DNA from 3 places in the Kitasatospora sp. NPDC048722 genome. Region 2 is predicted to be linked to each of the others. Evidence: riboswitches for the same ligand, from Rfam matches in the RefSeq annotation. Region 2 holds a riboswitch; each other region holds the start of a gene.
The links. A riboswitch is a leader RNA that binds a small molecule or an ion and turns the genes downstream of it on or off. The one in region 2 is predicted to bind cyclic di-AMP.

Region 1: another riboswitch for cyclic di-AMP. It lies ahead of AB0C76_RS32410 (transglycosylase family protein); the one in region 2 lies ahead of AB0C76_RS22000 (NlpC/P60 family protein).
Region 3: another riboswitch for cyclic di-AMP. It lies ahead of AB0C76_RS28325 (M23 family metallopeptidase); the one in region 2 lies ahead of AB0C76_RS22000 (NlpC/P60 family protein).

The regions. Positions count from the first base shown of each region.
Region 1 is NZ_JBEZGX010000058.1:13,969-19,190, forward strand. It holds gene AB0C76_RS32400 (DUF397 domain-containing protein) at 127-399, opposite strand; gene AB0C76_RS32405 (hypothetical protein) at 971-1,942, shown strand; cyclic di-AMP (ydaO/yuaA leader) riboswitch at 2,305-2,464, shown strand; gene AB0C76_RS32410 (transglycosylase family protein) at 2,451-3,746, shown strand; gene AB0C76_RS32415 (hypothetical protein) at 4,028-4,228, shown strand; gene AB0C76_RS32420 (LacI family DNA-binding transcriptional regulator) at 4,381-5,222, opposite strand, start outside.
Region 2 is NZ_JBEZGX010000029.1:64,660-69,881, forward strand. It holds gene AB0C76_RS21990 (NYN domain-containing protein) at 1-90, shown strand, start outside; gene AB0C76_RS21995 (NlpC/P60 family protein) at 291-1,328, shown strand; cyclic di-AMP (ydaO/yuaA leader) riboswitch at 1,678-1,831, shown strand; gene AB0C76_RS22000 (NlpC/P60 family protein) at 1,842-2,966, shown strand; gene AB0C76_RS22005 (NlpC/P60 family protein) at 3,194-4,240, shown strand; gene AB0C76_RS22010 (hypothetical protein) at 4,279-5,222, shown strand, end outside.
Region 3 is NZ_JBEZGX010000044.1:21,471-26,692, reverse strand. It holds gene AB0C76_RS28345 (PP2C family protein-serine/threonine phosphatase) at 1-185, opposite strand, end outside; gene AB0C76_RS28340 (TetR-like C-terminal domain-containing protein) at 526-1,095, opposite strand; gene AB0C76_RS28335 (alpha/beta hydrolase) at 1,143-1,970, opposite strand; gene AB0C76_RS28330 (YiaA/YiaB family inner membrane protein) at 2,109-2,399, opposite strand; cyclic di-AMP (ydaO/yuaA leader) riboswitch at 2,653-2,811, shown strand; gene AB0C76_RS28325 (M23 family metallopeptidase) at 2,824-3,657, shown strand; gene AB0C76_RS28320 (hypothetical protein) at 3,707-4,618, opposite strand; gene AB0C76_RS28315 (GNAT family protein) at 4,664-5,222, shown strand, end outside.

The DNA of each region.
Region 1 (5,222 bases), on a different contig from region 2:
AAGGCCGCCGTGGTGTCAGCACCCACGACGGCCCCCCGATGGCTCCGGGTGCGGAGCGGTGGCCGGACCGGCGGACGTCCGGTGAAGCGGCCGGACGGCCCGGTGAACGGCCGGATGGACGCCCGGTCAGGCGGACAGGTGATCGAACTCCCCGTCCTTGGCCCCCAGCAGCATCGCGGCGATCTCGGCCCGCGTGTAGATGAGCGCCGGACCGTCCGGGAAGCGCGAGTTGCGCATCGCCACGTCGCCCCCCGGCAGCGCGGCGAACTCGACGCAGTTGCCCTGGGAGTTGCTGTGCAGGCTCTTCTGCCAGACCACTCCCTCCAGCTCGGTGGCGGCCATCCCGTTGTAGGGACCGTACGAGCCGCCCAGGTCCTGCGATTCGTGCGAGTCGTGCATAGAAGTCTCCCGAAGAGCCCCGGAGTTGTGGTCCAGCGCGGCGCTCCCGGCACCCGCCGAACGAACGGGCCGGCCCCGTACCAGCCCGGCACAACGCCTCACTTGACGCGATGATAGCCGTTGTGCACGTGCATCAGCACGAGACGGTGCAGGTGCACGAGGCCTTTCACCGGCCGACCTGAACCCTTCACGGACCCTTCTCCTGACGGTACGTAAACGGACATAGTGGACCGAACCGGCCGGCTCCCGATAACCGGCCGTGAGCGGCTCCCCGCTGAATGTTGATCTTCGAAAGCCGGGAGTCGCGCACTCGTGACCCTCCGTCAGACCGCCCGTCGACTGTGAGACATCTCACGTGCCACGGGTGCAACGTGACGCCCCACCGGGCACGTCTCCAGGAGATACCGGCGGACGCGCGGGGGTTGGGCCAGGTATGTCCGGAATGTGACCTAATGACCGCTGATCGACCCGCGCACGCGAGACCTCCGCGCGCCGCGCACACCACGCTCGCTCGAAACCGGCACGGCAGCCGACTGCAGCCCTGACGGGCCGATGTCCTACGATCTCCGCCATGAGCACCGCAGCCATCCCGGGCGCGCCACTGCCCGTTCGCACTCCAGGCTCCCGTGCGCGGGGGCGCCACCGTCGCCCCGAGCGCCCCGAGATCCCGGCCGGCTCCCCGGCCCTGGTGCTCGCCGTGCCCGCGACCGCCGGGCCCGAGTCCCGCTCGGTCGTCGAGGAGCTGCTCTCGATCGTCCGCAGCGAACAGAACGGCGTCCAGACCGCGGTGGGCTACCTCCCCGGCGACGGCACCGAGGGCGCGGACGGCACCGAGCGCAGCATCGGCGAGCTGCTGGCGGCCGCCGCCGAGGCCGGCGTGCCGGCGCCGATCCTGGTACCGCTGGTGCCCGGCCCGCACGACTTCCTGCCCGAACTCCACGCGCTCGCCGCCGAGTACGGCGCCCACGTCACCGACGTGCTGGGCCCGCACCCGCTGCTGGCCGAGGCCGTCCACGTACGCCTGTCCGAGGCCGGGCTGGCCCGCGCCGACCGCGCCCGTCTGTTCGCCATCGCGACCGCCGCGGACGGCGTCGTGCTGACCACCGTCGGCGGCGAGGACGCCGCGGCCGCCGCCGGCATCACCGGCGTACTGCTGGCCGCCCGCCTGGCCGTCCCGGTCGTCGCCGCCGCGCTCGACGTGCCCGGCTCGGTCGCCGCCGCCGTCGCGCACCTCAAGGAGACCGGCTCGCAGCGCCCCGCACTGGCCCCGCTGGTGATCGGCCCGGAGGCGGACTCCGAGCTGCTCGCCACGGCCGCCGAGGAGACCGGCTGCCCGTCCGCCGCGCCGCTCGGCGCCTACCAGACGGTCGGCCAGCTCATCGCCTCGCTGTACCTGGCCGCGCTGCCGGCGCCGTCCGCGGAGGCCCTGGCCGCCGCGCAGGCCGAGGCCGAGGCGGCGGAGGCCGCCTCCGAAGGCTCCCGCGCGGCCCACGCGGCCGGCGGGACGGCCTCCGGGGCGACCGGGGAGGCCGCCGGCGAGTAGCCGCCGACCGCACGTACGAAAGGGCCCGGAACGACCGCGTTCCGGGCCCTTTCGGCTTGCGGCGTAAGGGAATTAAGGACCGAATGTGCGAGATGTCCGTTCTGTGATTGTTTGCGATCGGGTGATTGTCCGTCATGCGAATCCTGAGAGCCTGCCAGTTGTGCACATCCGCAGGTTTATTGCGAGAAAACGATCATTTTCGATCTTGAAGAAGGAAAGTTTTGGTGGCTTTCCATAATCCGTGATGCGCATCACAGGTATTTGCAGTTCGAACTTAAGTCTGCTTAACGTGCTCCCCGTTCGTGACCACACGGACCCAGCACATCCGCAACGCCGAGTCCTGCCGTCGGGTGCGCTGGAAGCGCGAAAACGCACCACGGCAGGAGCGGGGGACCCACAGGTAAGTCGCCCCGGACCGCTCCACGGAACGGTCCTGGGCTAGGGGTGAAGCCGCGCCACAGCGCGGCCGGGCAACTCCGGCCCGAATCCGACAGCTCACCTCGCAGGCGTGGGAGAGGACCGCGTCTTCATGCTGCCCACCAACGGCTCTCGCCTGTCCAGCCGCACCCGCCGTGTGATCGCCGCCCTCGGCGTCGCGGGCGTCGGCCTCACCATCCCCTGCCTCACCACCGGCACCGCCTCCGCCGCCTCCGTCGCCACCTGGGACAAGGTCGCCCAGTGCGAGAGCGGCGGCGACTGGAGCATCAACACCGGCAACGGCTTCTACGGCGGCCTGCAGTTCACCTCCAGCACCTGGGCCGCCTTCGGCGGCACCTCGTACGCCCCGCAGGCCAACCAGGCCACCAAGGACCAGCAGATCGCCGTCGCCGAGAAGGTCCTCGCCTCGCAGGGCCCGGGCGCCTGGCCGGTGTGCTCCGTCCAGGCCGGCCTGACCGCGGGCGGCGCCCCGGCCGCCGTCGACACCTCCGCAGGTGCGAGCACCGCGAAGGCCGCCCCGGCCGCCAAGCCGTCCTCGAAGCCCGCCGCCAAGCCCGCCGCCCCGGCGCAGGACCAGGCGCAGGCCCCGGCCGCCGCCGACTCCGCCAAGGGCACCTGGACGCAGAAGCGCCAGGACTGGGCCCAGGGCGGCGCCCAGACCAACGCCTCGGACTACACCGTCGTGGCCGGCGACTGGCTGTCCACGATCGCCGACAGGCACAACGTCAAGGGCGGCTGGCAGCGCCTGTACGAGCTGAACCGCGGCACCCTGACCGACGGTCCGAACACCATCTACCCGGGCCAGCACCTGTCCCTCGGCGACTCCGCCCAGGCGCCGGCCGGCCAGTCCGGTGACTTCAACTGGTTCAACCGCTCGCAGAAGCCGGGCCAGTCCTCCGCCGGGAACGCCGTGAACGCCCAGCCGGCCGCCGAGGCCCAGACCCCGGCCGCCAAGCCGTCCTCGAAGCCCGCCGCCCAGGCGCAGACCCCGGCCCCGGCCGTCACCGGCTCGATGGCCGCCGCGGTCGACTTCGCCAAGGCTCAGGTCGGCCAGGCGTACGTCTACGGCGGCACCGGCAACGGCGGTTGGGACTGCTCGGGCCTGACCCAGGCCGCGCTGCGCGCCGCGGGCATCTCGATCCCGCGCGTCGCCAACGACCAGGCCGCCGCGAGCACCCACGTCTCGCTGGACAGCCTGCAGCCGGGCGACCTGCTCTTCTGGTCCAACAACGGTCAGGACTCCGGCGTCTACCACGTCGCGATCTACATCGGCGGCGGCCAGTACGTCGAGGCCGCCAACCCGAGCTCGGGCGTCCGCCTGCAGACCATCGCCAACTGGGCGCCGGACTTCGCCGGTCGCGTCTGAGGATCCTTCCGGAACCCTCCCGCCGGGGACGGGTGACGGATCGCGGATGACAGCGAACAGCTGACAGATAACAGATTTCATCATCTGTTATCTGTCAGCTGTCACCCGCCCGCCGCCCCGGGGAGAGACTGGTCGCTCTCCCCGGGGCTTCGGCGTCCCCGCACCCGAGATCCGCGCCGCCTCCCCGCGCACGCCCGCCGCTCCGCGCCTCGGAGCGTTCGCGTGGTCAAACCCCGGCCCAGCGGGCATGCTGCTGCTCCGCACCCGAGGAGGAGTCACCCATGGCCCAGGTCACCGTCACGCTCGACGCGAACCTCGCGATCGACGCGATGATGCTCTCCGGTACCAAGAGTCCCCAGGACGCCGTCGAACTGATCCTGCGCGACTACCTGGCCCGCGGTCGCCGCACCGAGACCCGCACCGGCGACACCGCCGACGGCCACCGCGTCACCTCCGACCGCCCGGCCGTCCAGGAGGGCTGACCCCGGCCCGGCACGGCACTCGCGGCCACTCGCGGCACGGCGCAGCCCAGCCCGGCACAACCCACCAGAGCCCGGCAGAGCCCGGCACGGCATGCCGAAGGGCCCCGGAGAGCAACCGCCCTCCGGGGCCCTTCACACTGCCTTCGCCGGCCTCAGCGCGCGCAGGCCCCCGTGGAGCCGCGCATGACCAGCTCCGGCTGGAACATGAACTCCCCACGCTGGGCGGCGTTTCCGCCCACCTCCTCCAGCAGCGCGTCCACCGCCGCCGTCGCCATCGCCTCGACCGGCTGGCGGATCGTCGTCAGCGGCGGCTCGGTGAAGGCGATCAGCGGCGAGTCGTCGAAGCCGACCACCGACACGTCCTGCGGCACCGACAGCCCCCGCTGCCGCACCGCCCGGATCGCCCCGAGCGCCATCATGTCGCTGCCGCACACGATCGCCGTGCACCCCTTGTCCAGCAGCGCGCCCGCCGCCGCGTGCCCGCCCTCGACGCTGAACAGCGTGTGGTGGACCAGCTCCTCGGCCTCCTCCTGCGTCCGCCCGAGGACGGCGCGCATCGCGGCCGTGAAGCCCTCGATCTTGCGCAGCACCGGCACGTACCGCTTCTGGCCGACCGCCAGCCCGATCCGCTCGTGCCCGAGCTCGGCGAGGTGCTGGACGGCCATCCACATCGCGGCCCGGTCGTCCGGCGAGATGAACGGCGCGTCGATCCGCTCGCTGAAGCCGTTGATCAGGACGAACGGCACCCCGCGCCCGGCCAGCCGGGCGTAGCGGTCGTGGTCGGCGGTGGAGTCGGCGTGCAGACCGGAGACGAAGACGATGCCCGCCACCCCCCGGTCCACCAGCATCTCGACCAGTTCGTCCTCGGTGGACCCGCCGGGCGTCTGGGTGCACAGCACCGGCGTGAAGCCGTGCCGGCTGAGCACCTGCTCGATGACCTGCGCGAGCGCGGGGAAGATCGGGTTGCTGAGCTCCGGTGTGATCAGCCCGATCA
Region 2 (5,222 bases):
GCCGACCGTGAGGTCGCGGAGGGCGTGCGGAAGGCCGGCGCGCGCCCGGTCGCCTCGGTTCTGCTGCTCAACCGGCTGGCGCGGCCCTGATTCCGTGCCGATGGGGATGACGGCTGCTCAGCGCCCGGTTTGCGGCGATGTGCGGATTCGGTGAAGCAGCGTGGGGGAGCGGAGTTCACGCCTTTGGGGGAGTGGCGTAACGCCTGGATGTTCACTAGGGTCTGGCGTCAAACCTATTTTCCGGATTTCTCACCCGAACCGGTGAGTCCATGGAAGAAGGAGCCGGTCTTTTGGCCTCCCACCGCCGTCCCAAGCAGCCGAGTCGCGCGCGGGTCTCCGTGCTCACCGCTGCTGCTGCGACCGCGGTCGCGCTCTCCGCCCAGGTGGCCGCGCACGCCGCGCCGCAGCCGAACAAGACGGACGTCAAGGCGCAGATCGACGAGCTGCAGCAGGAGCAGGAGCAGGCCGCCGAGAAGTACAACGGCGCCAAGGAGCGGGCCGACCAGCTGCGCAAGCAGGCCGACCAGCTCCAGGACCAGGTGGCTCGCGGTCAGGAGCAGATGACCCAGCTTCAGACCGGCCTCGCCGGCGTGGCGGGCGAGCAGTACCGCACCGGCGGCATCGACCCGTCCGTCCAGCTGATGCTCTCCTCCGACCCGAACAACTACCTGGCCAAGGCCTCCAGCGTGCAGCAGGCCACCGCCACCGAGACCGACGCGCTCAAGGGCCTGCTGGACCAGCAGCGCCGCCTGGACCAGGAGAAGGCCGAGGCCGCCGCGGTGCTGGCGTCCCTGGACTCCACCACCAAGGACCTGAACCAGGCCAAGGCGGACGTCAACACCAAGCTCAAGGCGGCCCAGGACCTCCTCAACTCGCTCAGCGCCTCCGAGCGCGCGGCGCTGAAGGCCCAGCAGGCCCAGGACGACCGCGCCTCGCGCGGCACCGACCGGGTCGACCTCAGCAGCCTGCCGCCGGCCAGCGGCTACGCGGCCGTGGCCGTGGCCAAGGCGATGAGCAAGCAGGGCTCGCCGTACGTGTGGGGCGCCACCGGGTCGACGACCTTCGACTGCTCGGGCCTGATGGTCTGGTCATACGGTCAGGCCGGCGTCTCGCTGCCGCGCACCTCCCAGGAGCAGGGCCACTACGGCACCCGGGTGCCCTCGCTGGACCAGGCCCAGCCCGGTGACCTGGTGATCTACGGCCCCGACATGCACCACGTCGCGATGTACATCGGCAACGGCATGGTGGTGCACGCGCCGCACACCGGCGACGTGGTCAAGGTGATGAAGGCCGACGCGATGCCGATCAACACCATCCGCCGGGTCTGACCCCCCGACACGCCGGGGGCCGGCGGAAACGGCCCTGTGATCCGCGCCACCTCCCGACCGGGGGTGGCGCGTTCGCTTGAGCGCGTTTCACTGCGTTTCACCACGTTCGCGTGACAAGTGATCAGCCTTGCGTACTGCCGCGATCACCTTCTGTCATCTTCACAAAAGAACTTGGTTATTCTTCCGCCTTTTTTCTGACAAGGATTTGAACCGATCACGGTTCAGTTACTAGGGTCGTGCCCCGAACCACCGCACTGTCGATCGCCCAGCCAGGGTGGCGGCGGTGGTTCCCGCCGAGTTCGTGAAACAGCGGGACGGGTCGAAGCGACCGTCCGACAGGGGAGCCCAGTGATTGGGGGCGCTGTGGAGCGGAGCCGGGGAACCACGTTCCTCCGGGGTGAATCGGCGCCAGGTCGGCCGGTGGAACGGCCGTGAGGCGTCGTAGGGCATGCTTCCGGCCCGAACCCGTCAGCTCACCCGGTAGGCGGACGTAGGAAGAAGGAGTCCGCCTTCGTGGCGTCCCATCGTCGTCCCAAGCCCGCCGGCCGTGCCCGAGTTTCCTTCCTGACCGGAGTTGCCGCCGCGGCCGTCGCCCTCTCCGCGCAGTCCGGCGCCCACGCCGACCCCGCGCCGACCAAGGACCAGGTCAAGGAGCAGGTCGACCAGCTCAACGAGCAGGCCGAGGTGGCGACCGAGCAGTACAACGCCGCCCAGTCCAAGCAGCAGGAGCTGCAGAAGCAGGTCAGCGGCCTGCAGGACCAGGTGGCCCGCCAGCAGGAGCAGGTGACCGACCTCCAGGGCGGCCTTGCCCAGATCGCCGGTGAGCAGTACCGCAACGGGGGCATATCCCCGACCGTCCAGCTGATGTTCTCGTCCAAGCCGGACAACTTCCTCAGCCAGGCCGACGCCCTGAACCAGGCCGGCAGCACCCAGAAGGGTCAGCTGAAGGAGCTCCAGGACCAGCAGCGCAAGCTGGACCAGGACCGCAACGAGGCCCAGGGCAAGCTCGCCGAGCTGGACGCGACCACCCAGCAGCTGAAGGCGTCCAAGGAGCAGATCCAGGCGAAGCTGAAGGCCGCCCAGGACCTCTTCAACACCCTGTCCGAGCAGGAGCGCCAGGCCATCAAGGCGGCCGAGGACAAGGCCGCCGCCGATGCCAAGGCCAAGGCCGACGCCGCGAAGGCCCAGCAGGCCGCCGCCGATCGCGCCTCCCGCGACAGCAGCCGCACCGACCTCGGCTCGGCCCCGTCGTCCTCGCCGGTCGCCAAGCCGCCGGCGCCGGGCAGCTCGCGCGGTGCCGCCGCGCTGTCCTACGCCGCCACCAAGATCGGCAGTCCGTACGTCTGGGCCGCCACCGGCCCGAACTCCTTCGACTGCTCGGGCCTGATGGTCTGGGCCTTCGACCAGGCCGGCGTCTCGCTGCCGCGCACCTCGCAGGAGCAGGCCAACGCCGGGACCCGGATCGGCACGGACCTCTCCCAGGCCCAGCCCGGCGATCTGCTGATCTTCTTCAGCGACGCCCACCACGTCGGCATCTACGCCGGCAACGGCCAGGTGCTGCACGCGCCCAAGCCGGGTGCGAGCGTCCGCTACGAGGCGGTCACCAACATGCCGCTCACGTCCATCGTGCGGGTCTGATTCCCCGCTCGGCGTCCCGCAGGCCCGGCCCTCCTCCACGGAGGTCCGGGCCTGCGGCGTTTCCTTTCCTCGGGCTGGTGTCCGATTGGGGGTCAAATATTCGGGTTGGGAGAGGTTTGGACTCGGTTGCCCGGACTCGCTAACGTCTGCCACCGGACTCCCGCTCCAGGACCGCCCGCTTGGGTGCGGCGGCGGGACCGGTCCGCAGGATTGGAGCAGCCGCCGCCATGCCCGTGCACCGCCGTTCCCAACTGCTCGCCCGTGCGCTGGTGCTGACCGCTGCCGCCACCACCGCCCTGGGCGTCACGACGGGCGGCAGCGCCCAGGCCGCCCCCGGCAACCCGGACGCGTCCAGCCGCAAGGACGTCAAGGCGCAGGTCGAGCAGCTGTACAACGAGGCCGAACAGGCGTCGGAGAAGTACAACGCCGCTCAGGAGGCCCAGCAGCGGCTCCAGGGCGAGACGACCGTCCTCCAGGGCGAGATCGCCGCCGCCCAGGACCAGCTCAACCAGCTGCGCGGCGACCTCGCCACCGTGGCCGGCGCCGAGTACCGCTCCGGCGGCATGGCGCAGACCGTCCAGCTGATGCTCGCCACCGACCCGGAGGGCTACCTCGCCCGCGCCCGGAGCCTCGACCAGGCGACCGAGCGGCAGAACGAGACCCTGCACGAGCTGGTGTCCCGTCAGCGCGGGCTCGACCAGCGCCGCACCGAGACCGCCGCCAAGCTCGCCGAGCTGGACCAGGCCCGCCGGACGCTCGCCGACAGCAAGCAGGAGATCCAGCAGCGGCTGGCCAAGGCCCAGCGGCTGCTCAACAGCCTGGGCGCCGCCGAGCGCTCCCGGATGGCCGCGCAGGACGCCCAGGAGGCCGAGCAGCGCGCCACCCGCGGCACCGACCGGCTGGACCTCGGCACCACCCCGCCCGCCTCCGAGCGCGGGGCGGCGGCGCTCGCGGCGGCGGTGCGGATGATCGGGTCGCCGTACGTGTACGGATCCACCGGCCCCCGCGCGTTCGACTGTTCCGGTCTGATGTACTACAGCTGGCGGCAGGCCGGAGTGAGCCTGCCGCGCACCTCGCAGGCCCAGGCCTACGCCGGCCAGCGGGTGAGCCTGTCCGAAGCGCGACCGGGAGACCTGGTGATCTTCTACCGGGACATGCACCACGTCGGCATGTACGCCGGCGGCGGGGTGATCGTGCACGCCCCGTACCCGGGGGCCAGGGTGCGGTACGAGAGCGTCAACGCGATGCCCGTCGCGGGGGTGGTCCGGCTCTGAGCCCGACCCCGTCCGGACCGGACGCGATACGGCCCTGCGTGCTGTCCCGGCGCGGCGCCCTGCTGCTCGCCGCCGGAGGGCTGACCCAGCTGTCGCTGCCGCCCGTCGCCCCCTCGGCGACCGGCCGGGGGTTCGCCGGGGCGGACGAGCGGACCGAGGTGGCGGCGGTGCTGGACGAACGCGCGCGCGAGCTGCCGGCGACCACCGGACTGCCGCTGACCGCCGGCTACCGCAACCTGGTCGTCTCCCCGGGCACGGGCCCCGGCCGGCTGACCGCCACGGCCGACCTGGACGTCCGGGTCACCGGCTACGACGAGTACCCCGCCGTCTTCCCCCGCCGCCTCACGCTGACGCGGGCCGGCGGCTGGCGGGTCGAGCGCGAGGACGCCGCGAGCGGGCCGCCGGCGCTCTGGGACTTCGGGCCGGGACGGTCCGCGCGCGGCGCGCAGTGCCTGGTGCTCGGCCTTGCCACCGGACCGGACCCGGCCGGGCCGGCCGCGATCGGCGACCGTGCCGTCCCCGCGGTGAGCGCGGTCTGGGGCACCGGCTGGGCGGGCCGACTGCTGCTGGAACTGCCCGCCACCGAGCCGCAGTTCGCCCGCCTGCTGGAGGCCGACCCAGCCGGCTGGACGGGCATGGCGGCGGTCACCGTGGCCGCCCCCGGGGCGCCCTCGCACACCCCGGCCGACCGGGTGCTGATCAACCCCGAGGCGTTCGGGCGGCTCAGCGACTTCGGTCGCCAGGTCGTCGTCACCCACGAGGCCACCCACGTCGCGACCCGGGCCGACACCCGGGCCTGGACGCCGCTGTGGCTCTCCGAGGGCGTCGCCGACTGGACGGCCTACCGCGACTCCGGCCGCACGGACCGGCAGATCGTCCCCGAGCTGGCCCGGGACGTGGCCGCCGGGAGGGCGCCCACGGCGCTGCCCGCCGATCGCGACTTCGCCGCGGGCGCCACCGGCATCGCCCAGGCCTACGAGCA
Region 3 (5,222 bases), on a different contig from region 2:
AGCCCGCCGACCACGAGCGGCAGCACGAGCGCCGACGGGGGCCAGCTGTACGGCAACGCGAGCGGCAGCAGCCCGAGCACCACCGTGAGCACCAGCAGCACGACGAGCGCGTCCCGCCCGGCCCGCGCGTCCCCGTCCAACAGCCGCCCGTACCACCGCCGCACCCTCCCGACCAGCGCGGGCAACAGGACCTCCACCAAACGGGTGGGCGGTCCCCGGTCATGACCCCCCAGTCAGCCCCGCCACATTAACCCCCAGCAGAAACGTTCCCTCTGCCCCCACCCGCACCCAGCCTCCAGCCCCCCGCGCAGGAAGTCGTCCCCGGCCGGCTTCTGGCGCGTTCCGGATCGCCGTTCCCCGTCCCCGGCTCCGTGCACCCTCGCCAACCTCCCTCCCTGCGCGGGAAGTCGTTCCCGCCGACTTCCCGTGTCGCCTTCATTCCGCGGCCGCAGCACCCCCGGAGCGCTCTCCCCCATTCCTGCCTGCTCGCGTGAGAAGTCGACTCGGCCGGCTTCCCGTGTCGCCTCAGGCCTTCGGCCAGGTGTGGAGGCCGCTCGTCAGGGTGGTGATGAGGCGGTCGTGGGTGGTGGTCAGGTCTTCGGCGAGCTGGAAGGCGCCGGCGATCGAGAGGGAGGCGAAGCCGTGGGCGAGGGAGCGGACGGTGCGGGCGGCGTGGATGGCTTCGGAGCCGTCGAGGCCGTACTCCCGCAGGACGGCGACGATCACCCCAACCAGCCGGGCCGCCGCGGCGTTGAGGTCGTCGTCCGCCCGGGGGGCCTGCGGCAGGGCGTTGTACCGGTGCGGGTACGCCGTCGCGTAGGCGTGGTAGGCGCGGAGGACGGCGGCGACGGCGTCGTCCCCGCTGCGGCCGAGGGCGGCGTCGGCGAGTCGGGCGGCCAGTTCCTCGGTGACGCGGACGGCGATGAGCCGCCGCAGTTCGGTGAGGCCGCCGCTGACGTGCTTGTACAGGGAGGGGGTGGCGACGCCGGCCCGGGCGGCGACGGCGGCGAGGGTGAGGCCGTCCGGTCCCTGGTCGTCGATGAGGGCGAGGGCGTGGTCGACGACCTGCTCGGGCGTCAGTCCGACTCGGGGCATGGCGCGGTCTCTCCGTGTCTGTCCGGGGGCGTTGCGGGTGGGGATGCTCAGGCGATCTCGGCGAGGAAGGGCAGCAGGGCGTCGGCGACGGCCTGCGGGTTGTCGGCCATCGGGTAGTGCCCCGAGCCGTCGATCATCACCTTCCGGGCGCCGAGCGCCGCGGTCTGCCGGTCGGCGACGACCTCGGGCTTCGGGAAGTCGGGGTCCTTGGTGCCCATGAGGACGAGCGCCGGGCACCGCACGGCGGCGGTCCAGCCGACGGGCGAGGAGTCGCCGCGGACGTGTCCGCGGGTGGCGGTCCTGCGGCCGGGGGTGCGCAGCGCGTCGACGAGCCCGGCCACGTACGCGTCGAAGTCGGCCGGCTTGGTGCCCGGGTAGGCGAGCTTGCGGTGGTAGAAGCCCCAGAACGCGGGCCAGTGGATGACGACGGTCCCCATGGCGTGGACGACGCCGCGCATGAGGGCGTTCTGCGGGAGGTTCTCGATGAAGGCGTCGATCAGGACGATCCCGGCGACCCGCTCGGGCGCGTCCCCGGCGACCTTGACGACGGTCGCCCCGGTGTAGGAGCTGCCGGCCAGGACGGCCCGCCCGATGCCGAGGTGGTCGAGCAGGGCGAGGACGTCGGCGGCGACGGCGCCCGGCGTGTAGTCGTTCCAGGCGATCGAGGACTCGCCGAAGCCGCGCAGGTCCATGGTGACGACGCGGTGGCCGGCGGCGGCCAGCAGCGGGACGAGGTGCCGGTACGAGCGGCGGCTGTCGAGCATCCCGGGGAGGAGGACGACGGGGGTGCCGTCGCCCTTCCGGGTGTCGTCGAAGGCGATCCGGCCGCCGGGAACGTCGAGGTACTGGGTCTCCGGGGTGGTGGTGCCGTTCATGGTGGGCCTCCTCGGTCCGCTGCTGCGGTGGCATCGGCGGTGCTGCCGATAGCCATAAAGCTAAGGCTAATAGCCTTAGCCGTCAAGCTATCGGCACCCGGGGTCGAGGTCGCCCGCGCCGAGCGGCACCCCGCCCCCTCAGGTCCCTTCGACCTTGAACGGGTCGTGCTCGCTGAGCAGCTTCTCCAGCCTGGCCTGGTCCACCCGGGTGACGATCTCGTTCGTCTCCTGCCTGTCCCGGATGACCTTGGCGAGCGTGAAGGAGGAGGTGACGGTGTAGAGCAGGCCGATCCCGAGGAAGGCCCGGGTCCAGGCTCCGACCGGCAGGTAGGCGATCCCGATGGCGAGGGCGGTGCCCGACAGGGCGAAGGAGAGCACGGCCTGGAGGTGGTACGCGGCCGTGGTGCGTGACTGCATCGGTGCGTTCATGGCGCCAGGATGGCGGCGGTCCGGCCCGCCGCACATGAGTAGGAGTACTCAGGCGGGCCTGTCGAGGTCGTCGTCCGGTGACTCCCAATCACGTTAAGTAGTGTCAGGGGTGGGCAAGAGCCGCAAACCAGTCATAGGGAACAAGCCGCCCGCCCGGTTGTCGGCCGTCCCGGGCGGATGGCTTGGAATCAGGGCGTCCTAGGATTAACGTCTGATAACGCAGCGCGGTCGAAACGCCGTACCCAGACGGCACCGTGCGCCGTCGCCTAATCCCGCCGGCCGGCCTCCGGGCAGGTCAGGGAGCCGGGGAACCACGTTCCTTGGGGTGAATCGGCGGGGCCCCGGCCCGGCCGTAGGAGACCTTCCTGCTCCGAACCCGTCAGCTAACCCGGTAGGCGCGAAGGAAGGAAAGGAGCACGCCTCCGTGGCGTCGACGCACACCCCGGCACAGCCCGCCGGCCCTGCCGCCGGTACCCAGCTCCTCGAGCACCCCCGTCCGGCCGGGGACGAGTTCCCGGCCCCGGAGGCCGAGGCCAACCGCCACCGGATGCCGCGTCAGACCCGCGGAGCCTCCCCGCTGCTCGGCGTCACCGCCGTCGCCGCCACCCTGGGCGCCACCGGCTTCGCCTCCGCGACCCCGGCCGCCGCGCCCGCCATCGAGTCCCCGGACGAGGCCCCGGTCGCGCTCTCCGCCGACCCCGGCCTCGCGCTCGCCGCCCGCATCCAGCAGCAGGCCGACGGCCAGCGCACCGCCGCCGAGGAGAGCGCCCGCGTGCAGGCCGCGCAGGAGGCGCAGGCCAAGGCCGCCGCCAAGGAGGCCGAGGCGAAGAAGGCCTCCGACGACGCCGAGAAGGCCAAGGCCGCCGCCCTCACGCTGCCGGTGCGCGACTACAACCTGAGCGCCCACTACGGCCAGAGCGCCCGCTACTGGGCGCACCTGCACACCGGCCTGGACTTCGCCGCCGACACCGGCACCGCCGTGTTCGCGGTCGGCCAGGGCACGATCACCTCGGCCGGCTGGTCCGGCGCGTACGGCTACCGGATCGTCGAGACCCTGCCCGACGGCACCGAGATCTGGTACTGCCACCTCTCCTCGATCATCACGGGCAGCGGCAAGGTGACCTCGGGCCAGCAGATCGGCAAGGTCGGCGCCACCGGCAACGTCACCGGCCCGCACCTGCACCTGGAGGTCCGCCCGGGCGGCGGCGCCCCGGTCGACCCGGAGACCTGGCTCCAGCAGCGCGGCCTCAACCCCTAGCCTCCGCACGCGCGAACAGGAAGGCCCCGGCCGGCCGGGGCCTTCCGCATCAGCCCTCCTGCGGCGACTCAGGCGACTCAGGCGACTCCGACGACTCCGGCAGCTGCGCCAGGTACGCCTCGATCTCTCCCGACCCCGGCTCCGGCGCGAGCTCCGGGAACTCCTCGACCAGCATCCGCGGCAGCCCCGGCACCGTCCACTCGCCGTACAGCGCGAGTGCCACCTGCACCGCCGCCTCCTCGAACTGCCCGAAGTCCCCGGCCAGTTCGTCCGGCATCGGGCGCCCCAGCGCGTTCAGCTCGGCGAGGTTGCGGTAGCTTCGCCGCATCAGGCCCTGCTCCAGCAGCCGCCGCGCGCCGTCCGTGGCCATGCCGACCGAGAGAACCCGGCCCGGGCCCCAGCCCCGCTCGTCCGGCTCGTCCAGCCACCCGGCCTCGGCCAGCGCGGCGAACGCGTCCAGCCGTTCCTCCTCGCCCAGTTCGAGGAACCCGGCGAGCCAGTCCCGCACCGCCGCCCCGTCCGCGACGTCCACCCCGTGCGCGCGCAGCAGCACCGCGTACAGCCGGGGCCACGTCACCAGGTCGGCCCGGCGCAGCAGCCCGGCCGCGACCTCGCCCTGCCACTCGGCCTCGGCGTGCAGCCGCTCCTGCCGCTTGGCGTTGAGCCGCTTCGCCGCCCGCTGGTGGTCGACCAGGAGCCGGACGGCCTCGCCGTACGCGAACGGGTCCTCGTCGGGGGCGGGCTGGACGTACAGGTGGAGCCGCTCGTACAGCAGGTGTTCCACGGCGTCCGAGGTCAGTTCGGGCCAGCCGTCGCGCATCCTGCCCTCGCCCAGCTCCAGCAGTGCCAGCACCGTGCGCAGCGGCGCCTCGGCCACCGGGGTGCGGCCCTCCGCCGCCGCCCAGGCGAGCAGGTCGGCGGCCCTGGTGCGCGGGGCGAGTCGCAGGTCTTCGTCGTTCATAGCTCGAACGGTAACCGCTGGTCGGGGGGGGTAGGGTCGGCAGCCATGGTCCCCGTACGTCTCACCGGCCCCCGGCTGGCCGTCCGCGAGTACCACCACACCCCGGAGGAACTGGACGCGCTGCACGCGCTCTTCGGCGACCCGGAGGTCACGCGGTACCTCCCGTTCGAGCCGCGCGACCGCGAGGCCTGCGCGGACCAGCTCGACCTGTACGTGGAGGGGGCGATGGAGGAGCAGCGCGGCACCTACCGGTTGGCCGTCACCCTCCTCGCCGGAGCCGGAGCCGGAGCCGGAGCCGACGCCGACGGCCCGCTGGCCGCCACGCCGATCGGCCAGGCCGCCCTCACCCTCGGCCCGTACCGGTCGGCCGAACTCGGGTACGTGCTGCGCCGGGACGCGTGGGGGCACGGCTACGGGAGCGAGGCCGCCCGGCTGCTCTGCGTCCTCGCCTTCGACCACCTCGGCCTCCACCGGCTGGCCGCCTCCGTGGACGTCGACAACGCTGCCTCCGTCCGGGTGCTCGGGAAGCTCGGCTTCCAGCGGGAGGGCCGGGTCCGGCACGACGTCCTCAAGGGCGGCGTCTGGTCCGACTCGTACCTGTACT